Regions from separate parts of the Vibrio rubrogenes genome, predicted to be linked through region 2. Evidence: predicted binding sites of a transcription regulator. Region 2 holds the regulator's gene; each other region holds the start of a gene.
The links. Region 2 encodes PurR, which represses purine synthesis genes. Its sites were predicted from a motif close to TNANGNAAACGTTTNCNTNA; they were not measured.
Positions count from the first base shown of each region.

Region 1 (5,245 bases), on a different contig from region 2:
CACCTTCCAATCCCAAAGCCAGAATGGGTGTTTTTGTCTTTCTACCGACAAGGAATCCTTGGGCTTTGAGTGACCACGCCCGCAACTGCATTGATAAACTGTCGATATCGACCACGCTTTTTCCTAATCTGGATGCCAGTACATCCAGATACATCTTCGGCATCCGTTTCAGTTTTTCAGGAGAAGACAGAATATCATGCACCGGTGCCCCCAAAGAGATACAAGCCCGGATTTTACTGGATTCAACAAATGACAACCGGATCATCGCATTGCCGCCAAAACGAAAACCAATTAATCCGACCCGGTGGTGATCGATCCAAGGTAAACGAGCCAGCTGATTAAGAACGGTTTGGTGAAGAACGGAGGTGTCTTCGGTTAAAGGCCATTGCGAGTTATACCCAATGGACGGCATATCAATCGTCAACATCGCAATATCTCTCTGCGCCAGATAATCTCGGAATAAACGCCACATATCGGTTTGCAGACTATCCAGACCGGCCGTCACAATCACAACAGGTTGAGGGCGCTCTGTATGTGATAAGTGCAGATGAGCAATAATTTTCTTGTTCTTATACGGAAACTCCAACTGTTTCACAACGTATCCAGAACGTTTTGCAGCTTCCGTATAGGCGGTGTTTGCCAATGCCTGAGCCTGAATGGCAAGCGTGTCATTCTTAAGATGTGGGTATCCAGCGATACTAAAACATAAGGATGCAGCAAACATTCGATCAGCCGCAGCTTCGCCCTCAAGCTGATCGGACTCATGCTGATAACGGACTCCTAATTTATTCCACTCATAAGCCCAGTTTCCTTGTCGATATCCCATCACCGTATCCAGCCATGCATCAATGGTTCTGGAGTGTGATGAAGATGCGATCCGCGCTAAAACTTCTTCCTGATCTATCGAGTCAATGCCCTGCCATGCCCATTGCATTCGCCTCAGTGTCCGATACCAAGCTCCCTCAATTTTCTGAGTCACAAATCCTTGGCTACTTGACATGTATTGGGTCAATGCAGAGGTTTCTTTAGCCTGTTTATGGTTGTCAAACAACCGCTCAGAAAGGTTTTCACTGTTCTTATTACTCTTAGGCATAAATCGGGACCACTTCGGAAAACGTTTAAATTCATCAAAAAAATGGTCCATAACAGGACCATTTTCTCAGATTAGCATCAATTCATACGAAAAAATCTATTTCAGCTTACGATTCACTGGCTCAACATAGGATAGTACAGTATCCCAAGGTTGTTCAATCCATGTATCCTGAGCAACATCAACGATATATTCATCGACTAAATCTTTACCGGCTGGCTTGGCACATACAGTCACAAGTTTCGCTTTTGGATACAATTCGCGAATTTTACGTGCTGTATCACCACTATCTACCAAGTCATCAACAATCAAATACCCTTCACCATCATGTTCAGGTGCTTTCAGTATGCTCATATCTCGCTGATGATCATGGTCATAGCTAGAAATACAGATAGTATCGACGTAACGAATACCCAATTCTCGGGCAAGAATTGCGGCTGGCACAAGTCCACCGCGACTCACCCCTATCAGACCTTTCCACTGTTCTGCGGGCATCTGGCGCTCAGCAAGCTGACGACAATACATCTGCATATTATCCCATGTAATCAGGAATCTTTTGCTCATTGTTTTCTATCCAATTTTTTATCTAAAATCTAATTCGTTAACCTGCGATATATTTTACAACAAAAATCGCAGCCATGAACCACACGCTGAGTGAAACATGACGGGCTTTACCACTCAAGAGTTTAATCACTGCATAGGAAATAAAACCTAAAGAGATACCTTCTGCAATTGAAGATGTGAGAGGCATCATTAAACAAGTCACAACAACGGGAGCAGCCTCTGTGAGATCACGCCAGTCAATACCAACCAATCCAGAGAGCATCAGAATAGAAACATAAAGCAGCGCACCTGCGGTTGCATACGCGGGAATCATCCCTGCAAGAGGCGCAAAGAATAAAGCAAACAGGAAGAGAATTCCAACCACAACAGCCGTCAATCCAGTCCGTCCGCCAGTCGCGACACCAGCAGCACTTTCAATATAAGAAGTCGTATTCGATGTTCCGAGTAACGCTCCAGCAACGGTTGCTGAAGAATCAGCCAATAATGCCCGGTTCAGACGAGGAATTTTTCCGTCTTCACCGATGAGATCAGCTTTTTGAGCAACGCCCACTAATGTTCCGGCCGTATCAAACAGATCGACAAACAAGAATGCAAATACAACCGAAATCATGCCGACATCTAACAGCGCGGAGAAATCCAGTTGTAAAAATGTCGGAGCAATGCTCGGTGGCATAGAAATCAAACCGCCCCAGTGAACATCACCCAGCATCAGGCCAATCGCACTGATTGCCAGAATAGAAATCATCACACCGCCTTTCACATTACGATAAACCAGTGCGATCGTGAGAAAGAAACCGAGGGCGCCTAAAACACAATGCAGCGAAGTAATATGACCAAGAGAAACCAGTGTAGCTGGATTATCAACGATGATACCTGCATTTTTTAACGCGATAAAAGCAAGAAACAGACCGATCCCCGATGATATACCGGTTCTCAAAGACATCGGTATCGAATTGATAATCCATTCCCGAATCTTAAATAAACTCAGCAAGATGAACAACACACCTGAAGCAAATACCGCAGCCAAAGCAACCTGCCACGTGTACCCCATACCAAGCACGACGGTATAGGTGAAAAATGCATTCAGTCCCATCCCGGGAGCCAACGCAATCGGATAATTTGCGATAAAGCCCATAATGAAACAACCAACGGCGGCTGCCAGACAGGTTGCAACAAAAACAGCGCCACGATCCATGCCTGTATCGGCTAAGATCGCTGGATTGACAAAAATGATGTAAGCCATGGTCAGAAAAGTCGTAATTCCCGCAATGACTTCTGTTCGCATGGTTGTCCCATGTTCACTCAGTTTAAATAGCTTCTCGAGCATGATGGTTCCTGTGTAGATTCAAGTAAACGGTTGCGTAAACGATTGGGGGGCGATTATAGAGAGTAAAGACGGCAAATTCTAGCGTAATTGATATAAAAACTGACCTAATAGTCAAGTTTATGAAACCTTGTAAATATTCCGATTTACATTATAAAAATCATCAAAAATACGCTTGTCATCCCCATCTGTGACTTCATAAGGGTGGCAGGCAATACCGTATAATAAGGATAAAAAAACGCCACTTCACATGAAGTGGCGCTGGAAAGGGGTCAAAATCTTCCAATAAAATTTAGGGGTGAACAAAAATGTCCGAGCTGCAAGTTTCTATCGTTTCCAACTCTACAACAGACCATCAGAGCAAATTGGTCAAGCCAGGCTCCCGAATATCCCCCATCAATCTCGCCGGGGAAGTGCTTCATTCAGGCAACTCCATAAACTGGTTAAATAGAAGCATTGCAAACAGAGTTAAATATACCATAAAGAAAATTTATTACAATATTATAGTGACAAAAATCAAATAAACCGCGCGAGAGTTATTTTATATTGAGATTTATGTAATTAAATTACCAAAACACCTCTATTTTGTGAAAATTTATTCCTTAATGACAACCACCAATAACCAACTAAGCTCATATTTATTTTTAAAAAACATTTCTCATGCTATCCCCTGCATGATGAGGGTGATATTCTCTTGCTATCGACTGGTGCGCATGGGTCTTCAGTACAAGCTTGTCTTCACTAACGAATGCTTCAGTACAATGAAGCCTTAAGCACCAATTCAGTTTGATTTGATCCACTTTTCATTGACCACCTTGTGAAACAGGAGTCTTCAGTGTCAGAATTCCAATCCGAAATTAGTCAACTTTCACCCTCTCTCGTCTGGAAGTTTTTCGATAAAATATGTTCTATCCCGCATCCTTCATACCATGAAGAAAATCTGGCGCAATACATTATCGAATGGGCTCAAGGGCAATCATTTGATGTCAGACGGGATCCAACGGGTAATATTTTTATTAAGAAACCAGCAACATCAGGTATGGAAAACCGAAAGGGTGTCGTGCTGCAAGCGCATCTGGATATGGTACCTCAGAAAAATGAAGAGACCGTTCATAACTTCGAACAAGATCCGATTCGTCCTTATATCGATGGTGACTGGGTCACCGCTCAAGGCACGACTCTCGGTGCAGACAATGGTATCGGAATGGCAACCTGTCTGGCGGTTTTAGCCTCAGACAACATCCAACACGGTCCTTTAGAAGTGCTGTTAACGATCAATGAAGAAGCCGGTATGACCGGTGCATTTGGTCTGGAAGCAGGTTACCTTGAAGGAGAGATCCTGCTAAATACCGACTCAGAGCAGGAAGGGGAAGTTTACGTCGGATGCGCCGGAGGAATTAACGGACTGCTCGCTTTTGATATTGAACGCTGTCAAGTTCCGGCAAATCATGTGGTCCGAAAACTCCAGCTCAAAGGTCTCAAAGGCGGCCATTCTGGCTGTGATATCCATCTCGGCCGGGGCAATGCCAATAAACTCTTCGCCCGATTTTTGGCGCAACATGCCGAACCCCTCGCGCTCCGGCTGATTGATTTTCAAGGCGGCTCGCTGAGAAATGCCATTCCTCGTGAAAGTTTTGTTACTTTATGTCTGCCTGCAGAAAATGTATCCAAACTGACTGAAGCATTCCAATGTTTCACCGCAACGATTCGTCAGGAGCTGGAACAAGCTGAAGGGAATATCATAACTGAATGCCATGACATTGAGCTGAACCCGAAACAACATCAGGTATTTGATTTATCGACTCAGCAACGTTTCATTGCAACACTCAATGCCAGTCCCAATGGCGTGATTCGCATGAGTGATGATTTTCCCGGTGTGGTCGAAACATCACTGAATATAGGGGTCGTCAAGACTGAAGCATCAACGATTTCGATCCTCAGTTTGGTTCGTTCTTTAATCGACTCTGGTCGTCAACAGGTAGAAAGCAGTCTGAGGTCTATTGCCGAGCTCGCACATGCGAAAGTTAATTTCTATGATGCTTATCCTGGTTGGAAGCCTGATACGAATTCAGCCATTATGGCCATTTTCAGAGAGCAGTACGAGAATATCTATGGCCATAAACCGAATATTATGGTGATCCACGCAGGCCTCGAGTGTGGATTATTTAAGCGCCCCTATCCGGATATGGACATGGTGTCGTTCGGTCCGACCATTAAGTTCCCGCATTCTCCGGATGAAAAAGTGCAGATCAGCACGGTTCAGCAAT
Region 1 is NZ_JCARSY010000001.1:246,640-251,884, forward strand. Features, by position in the region: gene frsA (esterase FrsA) at 1-1,093, opposite strand, end outside; gene gpt (xanthine phosphoribosyltransferase) at 1,190-1,654, opposite strand; gene AC55NX_RS01255 (NCS2 family permease) at 1,692-2,981, opposite strand; gene AC55NX_RS01260 (aminoacyl-histidine dipeptidase) at 3,814-5,245, shown strand, end outside.
Region 1: a site for PurR is predicted at 3,000-3,019, ahead of AC55NX_RS01255 (NCS2 family permease). Genes of this name have one in related genera too.

Region 2 (5,245 bases):
GTCGGGCGGTAGTTATATTCAAGGGGCGACAATTTTTAAATCAATTCTTGGTTATCGGAGTAATATTGCTGCTGGTTCTCATATCAGTGAATCTGTTATTTTAGGTGATGGAAAGATTGGTGCCGGTTGTACGATAAAGCGGACTATTATTGATAAGCATGTTGAAATTGCACCCGGCACCGTGATTGGTGAAGACTTAGAATTGGATAGGAAACGGTTCTATGTCTCTGAAGGGGGAATTGTCGTGATTGCAAAAGGAATGAAAGTTGGATTCTAACATGGAACAAATCGATGTATGGTTTACCGTTTCAGAAGTTGAAGGGATTGTAAAAAGTGGTGGCTTGGCTGACGTTGCAAAAGCGCTTCCGACGGTTTTGAGTGGCATGGGGCATCGTGTAAGAATTGTGTTGCCGGGTTATCGTCTCGTGCCGGATAAAGCTGACACAGCTGTGATTTTGGAGACTGAACTGTCTCATTGGCCCCATACAGCGTATCAAGTTCGTAAGTTTGACCGGGACGGTGTTGAAATTTACTTGATTGACTGTGATAAATATTTTGATCGGCCAGAGCTGTATTCTGAACATAATCGGGCCTATGCCGATAATGGGGAACGCTTTGGATTCTTTTCTGCCGCGGCACTGGATGTTTTGCCCAAATTGGGGATTCAGCCCGATATCATTCATACCAATGACTGGCATACCGGATTTGTCCCTTTTCTATTAAAAACACGTTATGCCAACGATCCCTATTTTCAGCGGATGAAGAGCATATTGACGATCCATAATGCCCTGTTTAAGGGGGTATTTTCTTATGATGAATTAGAGATTATCCCTGAATTGCATTTAAGCGGTATGACATCCCTACAGTATGGTCACGGTTATGTGAGTATGCTCAGAGTCGGCATTGCGTATGCAGATAAGATCAATGCCGTTAGTCCTCACTATGCTGCGGAGTTATTGACACCACTTGGTGCTCACGGATTAGTCGATGATTTTGTCCGCCGTGAAAGAGATCTGTTCGGTATTATTAATGGCTGTGACTATTCGGAGTGGAATCCGCGCATTGACAGTTATATTCCACGCAATTACACCAACGAGCCTGATTCGTTAAAAGAAGGGAAAGCAACCTGCAAACGTCAGCTACAGGAAGAGTTGTTATTGCCAATCCGGGATGTCCCCGTGTTTGGGATGGTCTGTCGTTTGACCTATCAAAAAGGGTTCCACTATCTACTACCGATTCTGGAACAGTTTCTGCGCAATGACGTACAACTGGTGATTGTCGGGACTGGGGAGCCGGAGATTGCGAATCGTCTACACCAGATCTCTGCGACGTCATCACAGAAATTTGCGTTTGTTGATGCTTACAGTAACCGTTTTGCTCATTTGGTTGAAGCTGCTGCGGATTTCTTTCTGATGCCATCTGAGTTTGAAGCGTGTGGATTAAATCAGATCTATAGCATGGCTTATGGCACGTTACCGATCGTTCGAGAGGTAGGCGGCCTGAAAGACACGGTTTTTGACTATGACCATTTCCCGGATAAAGCGACGGGGTTCAGTTTTATGGAACCGACTCCGGAAGCATTACTCATCTGTATGCAACGTGCATTACTGTTCTACTTACAGCATCCAGAGAAAAAGCTAAATATACAGTTGCGTGCGATGCAGCAAGATTTCCGTTGGGAAGATTCTGCTCAGCAGTATGTTCGGATGTATGAAGCCGCGTTGATGGGCTACTAAACGTATGCATTGAATCTCATTCTCTTGAGAAACAACAAATGATAAAAAACAACAAAGCACCGTTAACGGTGCTTTGTTGTTCAGGCTCAATGACCAAATGGGAGTGTATACTTTGGGGCATGTATACGATAGGGGGAAGCTTGTTCAACAAATTAAATTTGCCGAGCCAGCTCATCGCGTCTTGCCTGAGAAATCACTGACCAGTGCTTTCCTTCAATCGCACCTTCTAATGCCCATAAGAGCTCTAGCGGTGGTTGTGTAGAAGGATGAGAGTTCAAAATCGCTTTATATGCACTGAGAGAACCTCTCTGATGAAGTTCTTCAACGGAATGAATACCTGCTTTGCGTAGCATCCGTTCGGTTGCCAGGCGAAGATTCGGTAGATCTTTCAATCGTTGCGGTTTTGTCTCTACATGAGTCGTTTTTTCATCTTTTGCATTCAAATAGGCTTGTTTGGCGATATTAAGAATCGTATTGACATCATCCCAATAGTCAGCGGGAAGTGCAAAATACTTAGTCACAACAGGAAAACCGCGCTTTGTATACACATAAGGTTCAAAACCTTTTGCTTTAAACGTTTCCAGTGAGTGACTGTCTGCTCGTATATGTAGTTTGTCTTGAACGACAAGTGCAAACATTATGTCGTTTACGAAAATACCAAACCCGCCGAACATTGAGCGTGATTTGACACGGCCCAGTTGTTCAAAAAGCCGCATTGAATCTCTAAGAATTGGTTTATCCATGCTTTACGTCTCGGTGTATTTTTAAATGAATACGCCACCAAAGTCAGGTCCGAGAATTTAGCAAAAGAATGCAGGAAGTATGTTAACAAAACGTCAAATGATTGACGAACATGAAATGCATTTTTGCCATCGGTAACCCCGCTACCTATCATCTTCATGGTTTAGGCCGGAGGCTTTGCGTCCCATCTTTTCAGATGGTTTGCCCTGTGCGTGACACTTTTCCAGTACGGAATTATGAAGTAACTATCCTAATAATCACTCCACAATGTGTGATTCTAGTCCAATTAATAAAGGTTATCAATAGAAAGAAAGTGGTTGGAGGAATGACCTCCCTCCAACAAAATGTCAATCAGGTGTTAATTTTTGTTTAAATCTTTAACGGTATTGCGTTCCACAATTTCAGGATGCATTTCAAACGTACGGCGCTCATGTTCTTTACTTTTGATCCGTTCCAATAAGATTTCAAAAGCATTTTTTCCGACCCGACGTTTCGGTTGGTGAATGGTTGTCAGTGGCGGAGAAAAATATTCAGAGATCTCAATATTGTCGTAACCGATTACCGAGATATCTTCAGGAACCTTGATGCCTCTTTGTTGTAAACGGCTCATCAGTCCCAAAGCCATCGTGTCATTGAAGCAAAAAACCGCAGTGGGTTGTTCATCCATCGCAATAATTTTATCAGCCGCCAAAACCGCAGTATCACACTCAAAGTTGCCTTCCAGAATCCAGTCTTCATTGGGCGTCAAACCCACTTCAGCCATCGCTCTGCGGAAGCCCTGAATCCGCTCCAGACAAGCTGCTTTTGACAACTGTCCACTCAAACAAGCGATCTTGCGGTGACCTTTATCAAGCAGATATTTAGTTGCAAGATAGCCGCCTTCTTCTGAATTATCGATAATTTTGTCAGCTTGAGAGCTTTCTGGGCCCCAGTCCATAATGACTTTGGGAATATCATTATACGCTTCCAGCATTTCTAAAAGTTCGGCGGTCAGATCGGAGCACATGACTAACATCCCATCGACCCGTTTCTCAGCCAGCATCCGGATATAGTCACGTTGTTTTTCATATAAACCACCGGTATTACACAAGATGAGCGTGTAGCCTTGTCGGTAACAATAGCTTTCAACACCGTCAATCACTTCAGAGAAAAAGGGGTTGGTAGACTGCGTCACTAACATCCCGATTGTACGCGTTGAGTTGCATTTCAGACTCCGGGCTACGGCACTTGGTGCATAGTTCAGTGTCTTCACGGCTTCCATGACTTTTTCCTGAGTCGTTTCTGCCACAAATCGAGTTTTATTAATTACATGTGAAACAGTTGTTGTTGAAACTCCCGCCAAGCGGGCAACGTCTTTTATCGTAGCCATAGGTATTGTCCTGTCGCTTATGCTGAAGATCCAGCAATCCGGAGCAAATTACAATTGAAAGTTGAGTTATGAAGATTTTATCTACTGATATAATCGGATAACCCGTACTGAAATTACATTGCGAGGTTATCCGGCAATAAGGACAAAAACCGCTAAATTTAGCGGTTTTTGTCTGGTATAGAATATGCTTTAACCGCGAATTCTAGACTGCCGGTTCCGTAATAGCAATCAAAATGAGGAACTCGGCTGTTTGTTCCGAGCCTGAATCGGACTAACATAGGGAGATAGCATCATATTACAGCTCTTGTTTCACCGGTTCAGAGACGGTCGCTTCCTGATTGGCGACCCAGTTTTTCAAATAGTGCCAAAATTTTCCCAATGTTTCATGCCAATATTTCTCCGTCTGCTCAAGATAAATCGCTTTAGGGGCATATTTTATCCACGGTTGCGCTATATTTTTATAAGACAGGTAGTTGGTCGGTGCCGGGATTGGATTGAGTCCGGCAGATTGAAATTCATGCAATGCGCGATCCATATGACTGGCAGATGTGACGAGTACTAATTTTCTCGGTCCGACAAAACTTGCGGCTAACTGGGCTTCTTCCCAAGTATCTTTCGCACTTTCCAGTAGCACGATATCTGATTTTGCCACACCGAGTGATAAGGCAACTCTTGCCAACATTCGGGCATGACTGAATAGGGTACCGCCGGCATATCCGGAAAGAATCAGGCGAGCCCCCGGGTACATCCGCATAATCCGGATACCTTCTGTGAGTCGCATCAGTGCTGAGCGACTAAGCTGAGATGTCGGTGGGAGCTGATCATCGACGACATGACCACTGCCGAGAACCATGATGTAGTCGATGCTACCTTCAACGGGTAAAAAGGCCGAATACTTGCGTTCCAGTGGTGCGAGAAGGCGATCAGAAACAGGTTGAAATGATGCCAGAAACAGCAATGTGTAAGAGAACAGAACAATCAGGCAACCGGTTTTCCTTTTGGTTGAAAACATAATCATCATCAAGCCGATAAAACCGATGATGAGCAGGGCGGGAAGGGGCATCATTAATGCAGATATGATTTTTTTAAGCTCAAACATATAAGAAATAGTCCGAAAAAACAGCAATTGAGATTAAAAACGAATAATCCTCTTTATTCCTGCCATTCCTATGACAGAATAGCAGCACGATTCGTTATCATAACTCAAGCTACTGTGACTGAAGATCGCAATTTCGACGATATTGCCCACAAATTTGCAAAAAATATATATGGCTCTGACAAAGGTATGATCCGTCAGATCATTGTGTGGGAAGATATTCAAACTATTTTAACATCATTTTCTCCGGAACAGTTCCCACTTTCGGTGCTGGATGCCGGTGGCGGGTTGGCACAGCTATCG
Region 2 is NZ_JCARSY010000005.1:111,982-117,226, forward strand. Features, by position in the region: gene glgC (glucose-1-phosphate adenylyltransferase) at 1-277, shown strand, start outside; gene glgA (glycogen synthase GlgA) at 279-1,736, shown strand; gene AC55NX_RS05835 (TfoX/Sxy family DNA transformation protein) at 1,889-2,479, opposite strand; cyclic di-GMP riboswitch class I at 2,608-2,693, opposite strand; gene purR (HTH-type transcriptional repressor PurR) at 2,836-3,846, opposite strand; gene elyC (envelope biogenesis factor ElyC) at 4,142-4,972, opposite strand; gene cmoM (tRNA uridine 5-oxyacetic acid(34) methyltransferase CmoM) at 5,060-5,245, shown strand, end outside.

Region 3 (5,245 bases), on a different contig from region 2:
AGCCTGATAGTGATATCAGCCTATGGCGCAGATATAGATTGATCAGCGGTACATAAAGCCAAATGTGAAACAACGGAAGTAACAAAATAAAGTAAAAATTACTGGTCGCTGACGAGCCTAAAATGATGGTAGGGTGCCGGGAGAATACTGTCTCCTTCTTTTGATTTTGGGAAGGAGACGTCTGTGGTTACTGGATATTCCCGTTGTGGGATAGTGATTCAGACTGCTGAGTCAGTACGCTCAGGCAGTCTGATGAGTAAAAGCCCGGTGACGAGCAAAAATTTTCTTTTTATTGTTCGCGAGCTTACGTTTGCGGTGAATCGCTGCTGTTGTCCGCCATAAATGCTTGGACTTCAATCTTTTTTTCAGCATGGATTAACCTCCTTTCAAAAATACCAATAAATAGTCAGTACAATCTCTTCTTGAGCGCCTGTCATCAGCTTCAAGAATCAGACAATTGTCTTTTACAGATGTATTATGACCGGAAGATGAACCCGACGAACGTCGGGTATCTCTAATATGTAAGGTTTTCCATTACAAAAATCAAGCATTGAATACCGTTATTGTGTTGCCGCCTCGCTGGTATCCGCGGTTGTGGCTGTATGTTCATCGGGTTCAATATCTTCAACAGCCGGATCCGGTTCTGTGGCTTCATCCGCATCAGGAATCATTGCCTGAATGACCGTGAGATCATCGACACTGGTACTATCGCTATCTGCTGCTGTTTTTGCGTTGATGTGACCGATCATACTTTGGTAATAGCGGCGGATATTTTCGACATAGGCCAGCGCTTCATCACCCCGGGCGTAACCGTAACGGGTTTGACTGAAATAACGACGCTTTCTCAGCAGAGGAAGGCGATCTTTGACTTCTCCCCAAGCATTCGGATCTCCGCCTTGCTGTTTGGTCAGGTGACGCGCATCCATCATGTGTCCGTAACCCATATTGTAAGATGCCAAAGCGAACCAGATTTTTTCATGATCGGGAATTGAATCAGGGACGCGACTGACCATCCGACGCAGATATCTGACACCGCCTCGAATAGACTGTTCCGGATTGAGCCGGTTGGTGATCCCAACGGATTTCGCGGTCGTTAACGTGAGCATCATCATCCCCCGCACTCCGGTCGGTGATTTGGCTCTGGGGTTCCAGTGAGATTCCTGGTAAGACAATGCCGCGATGAGACGCCAGTCAAATTCACTCGCATATTTTTGGAATAGTGGCATCCACTGAGGTAGCCTGCTGTCCAGTGCACGAATAAATGCTCTGGTATCCACATAATCAAACGTACCGATATGGCCGATATATTTTTCTTCAAGCGAAGCTATGGTACCGGCTTGTTTCTGATTGCCGAAAAATTCAATCATCAGTGCATAGAGGCTTTCATCATCCGAACGACGGATAAACCAAGAGATGGGCTGATCATCGGTAATTTCAAATGCCGTGGCTAAATCGGGATAGATGCGTTGTGCCAGAGAGATTTCAACCGAGTCAGCGATGGTAAACATCAACTCTCCCTGAGAGACTTCTTTCAACAAATCATGAACATCTGAATCCGCTTTTATCTGAAACTGAAATTGAGGATATTTCTTCTTGAGTCGCACCAGTGTTTGTTCAAAGTGAGAATCATCGACAACATTTAATACCTTGTCCTGTTCTGGTGTGTTTAACAGCTCTTGCTGTTTTTGAATCAGTTGATGCATGTTACGGGGGTGCCACTGACCCTGACGGTAAACAATTTGCTGACTGACATAGTAATAAGCAGGGCCGGGCCGGAATTTTTGGATGCGTTGGGTATTTTGGATCTGACCTGCGGCAATAATATCGACTTCTCCTCTTTCCAAGGCAGGGAAAAGCGCAGCAACACGATACACGGGTTTCATTTCCAGTTTGACACCGAGGGATTTGGCAAATTCGCGTGCCAGTTCATAATCCATGCCCGATGGTCCTTCCGGCCCGATAAAATAGGAGAGCTGATTGTTCAGGGTGCCGACACGTAACACTCCTCGCTCACGGATCTGGTCGAGTTCGCTTTTCGGTTTGGAGTCGATCTGACAGCCGCTGAGTAGGGTTACCATGAATACAAAAGCGAGGATGCTCTGGGCCTGACGTTGGAATATTCGGGTCATGTACAACTTATCTCTTCTCATCATGATGCTTTTATATCAAAGCACCACCGAATCGCAACTTTTTGATGTATAAAATGGTAAATTATGTCGCTGAGAATGGCATGAAAGCGAGAGATTTCAAAATTCATAAAAAAAATGACGCAAACGGTTGCGTTTGGTGTTACATCACAAAAATAATTCCTTTATAATGCGGCCGCACAACATAGGTAAAATTGGTATGTATTCAAGTTTTTTCAATTTAATTGTTTGAATTTATTCCAATACTATCTTAACCAACAGCAACAGAGACCTAAGCACATGAGAATTTTCCGTGGCTCCCCAGCGCTTTCTGAATTCCGAGTAAACAAACTTCTTGAACGGTGTCGCGAGCTGCGTTTGCCCGTGACCGGTATTTACGCAGAATTTATGCACTTTGCTGATTTGACAGCCGATTTGGATCGTCAAGAAACAGAGAAATTAGAAAAATTGCTGACTTATGGCCCGACAATTGAAGAGCATCAGCCAGAAGGTTTATTGTTGCTGGTTACGCCGCGTCCGGGCACCATTTCTCCGTGGTCATCGAAGTCGAGCGATATTGCACATAACTGCGGTCTCGATAAAGTCAAACGTTTGGAGCGGGGGACGGCCTATTATATTGAGTCCTCAACAACATTGACTGATGCGGAGCACATCGTACTACAAGGTTTACTCCATGATCGCATGATGGAGGTGGTTTTCGCCGATCTGGAGTCGGCTGCTCAGCTATTCCACAGTGCGACACCGGCAGCGGTTACCGCGGTTGATGTGCTTGGCGGCGGACGCAAAGCATTGGAACAGGCCAACCTTACACTGGGTTTGGCACTGGCTGAAGATGAAATCGACTATCTGGTGGAGAGCTTTATCAAACTTGGCCGTAATCCAAATGACATTGAACTGATGATGTTTGCACAGGCAAACTCAGAGCATTGTCGGCACAAGATTTTTAATGCGGACTGGACGATTGACGGGGTTGAACAGGAAAAATCCCTGTTTAAGATGATTAAGAATACCTACGAAACGACGCCGGATTATGTGTTGTCTGCCTACAAAGATAATGCAGCGGTCATGACCGGTTCTAAAGTCGGTCGTTTCTTCCCTGATCCGCAGACGCGTCAGTACAACTACCATACGGAAGATACCCATATCCTGATGAAGGTGGAAACTCATAACCACCCGACTGCTATTTCGCCTTGGCCGGGTGCTTCAACCGGAAGCGGCGGTGAAATTCGTGATGAGGGCGCCACCGGGATTGGCGGCAAACCGAAAGCCGGTTTGGTTGGTTTTACAGTTTCTAACCTGCGTATTCCGCATTTTGAACAGCCATGGGAGACCGATTTCGGTAAACCGGGTCGTATAGTCAATGCGTTGGACATCATGATTGAAGGCCCATTGGGCGGCGCGGCATTTAACAATGAATTTGGTCGTCCGAATCTGTTGGGGTATTTCCGTACCTATGAAGAGAAAGTGACGTCTCACGCCGGTGAAGAAGTTCGTGGTTATCATAAGCCGATCATGATTGCCGGTGGGATGGGGAACATTCGCGCAGACCATATTCAGAAGAAAGAGATTCCGGTCGGTGCGAGCCTGATTGTGCTGGGTGGCCCGGCGATGAACATCGGTTTGGGCGGCGGTGCCGCATCTTCGATGGCTTCCGGCCAGTCGGCTGAGGATCTGGACTTTGCTTCGGTTCAACGGGAAAACCCTGAGATGGAGCGCCGTTGTCAGGAAGTGATTGACCGTTGTTGGCAGTTGGGAGAAAACAACCCGATAGCCTTTATTCATGATGTCGGTGCCGGTGGGATTTCGAATGCGTTGCCGGAGTTGGTCAATGACGGCGAACGCGGCGGTAAATTCCAGTTGCGTGACGTGCCGAATGATGAGCCGGGCATGAGCCCGCTGGAAATCTGGTGTAATGAATCGCAGGAGCGTTATGTTTTGGCGGTTGCGCCTGAGCATATGGAAACCTTTGATGCGATCTGTCGTCGTGAACGTGCTCCTTATGCGGTGGTCGGCACTGCGACGGAAGAACGTCATCTGACACTGGAAGATTCACACTTTAACAACACACCAATCGATATGCCGATGGATATTCTGTTGGGTAAACCACCGAAAATGCATCGCGAAGCCACAACACTGAAGGTTCAGGGCTCTGCTTTAGACCGTAGTGGTATCGAGTTAAATGAGGCGGTTGAACGCGTCCTGCGCTTACCCGCTGTGGCTGAGAAAACCTTCCTGATTACAATTGGCGATCGTTCTGTAACCGGTATGGTGGCCCGCGATCAAATGGTTGGTCCGTGGCAAGTGCCGGTTGCCAACTGTGCGGTCACTACGGCCAGCTTTGATACCTATTGCGGCGAAGCCATGTCGATGGGCGAACGGACACCGGTGGCGTTGCTTGATTTTGCTGCCTCTGCGCGTCTGGCTGTGGCGGAGTCGCTGACCAATATTGCGGCGACCGACATTGGCGACCTGAAACATATTAAATTATCGGCTAACTGGATGTCTCCGGCCGGTCACCCCGGTGAAGATGCCGGCTTGTATGAAGCGGTAAAAGCGGTTGGTGAAGAGTTATGTCCGGCCCTTGGGCTGACCATTCCGGTCGGTAAAGACTCGATGTCGATGAAAACCAAATGGCATGAAGATAATGGTGAGCAGAAAGAAGTGACGTCACCATTATCACTGATTATTACCGCTTTTGCCCGGGTTGAGGATGTACGTAAGACCGTAACACCTCAACTGCGTACAGATTTGGGGACGACCCGACTGATTGCGATTGATCTGGGGAACGGCAAAAATCGCCTTGGTGCAACGGCGCTGGCGCAGGTATACAAGCAGTTAGGTGATCAGCCGGCTGATGTTGATGATGCGATGCAACTGAAAGGCTTTTTTGATGCGATTCAGGTACTCGTTCGTACGAATAAGCTGTTGGCATACCATGATAAAGGCGATGGTGGTCTGTTGGTGACATTGGCTGAAATGGCGTTTGCGGGTCACTGTGGTGTCAATGTTGACATTGCTGGGTTAGGCGATGATGTGCTCTCTGTTCTGTTTAACGAAGAGTTGGGTGCCGTTATTCAGGTGCATGAGCAGGATGTCGA
Region 3 is NZ_JCARSY010000002.1:248,805-254,049, reverse strand. Features, by position in the region: gene tadA (tRNA adenosine(34) deaminase TadA) at 1-7, shown strand, start outside; gene AC55NX_RS03275 (hypothetical protein) at 241-372, opposite strand; gene mltF (membrane-bound lytic murein transglycosylase MltF) at 561-2,129, opposite strand; gene purL (phosphoribosylformylglycinamidine synthase) at 2,427-5,245, shown strand, end outside.
Region 3: a site for PurR is predicted at 2,266-2,285, ahead of purL (phosphoribosylformylglycinamidine synthase). Genes of this name have one in related genera too.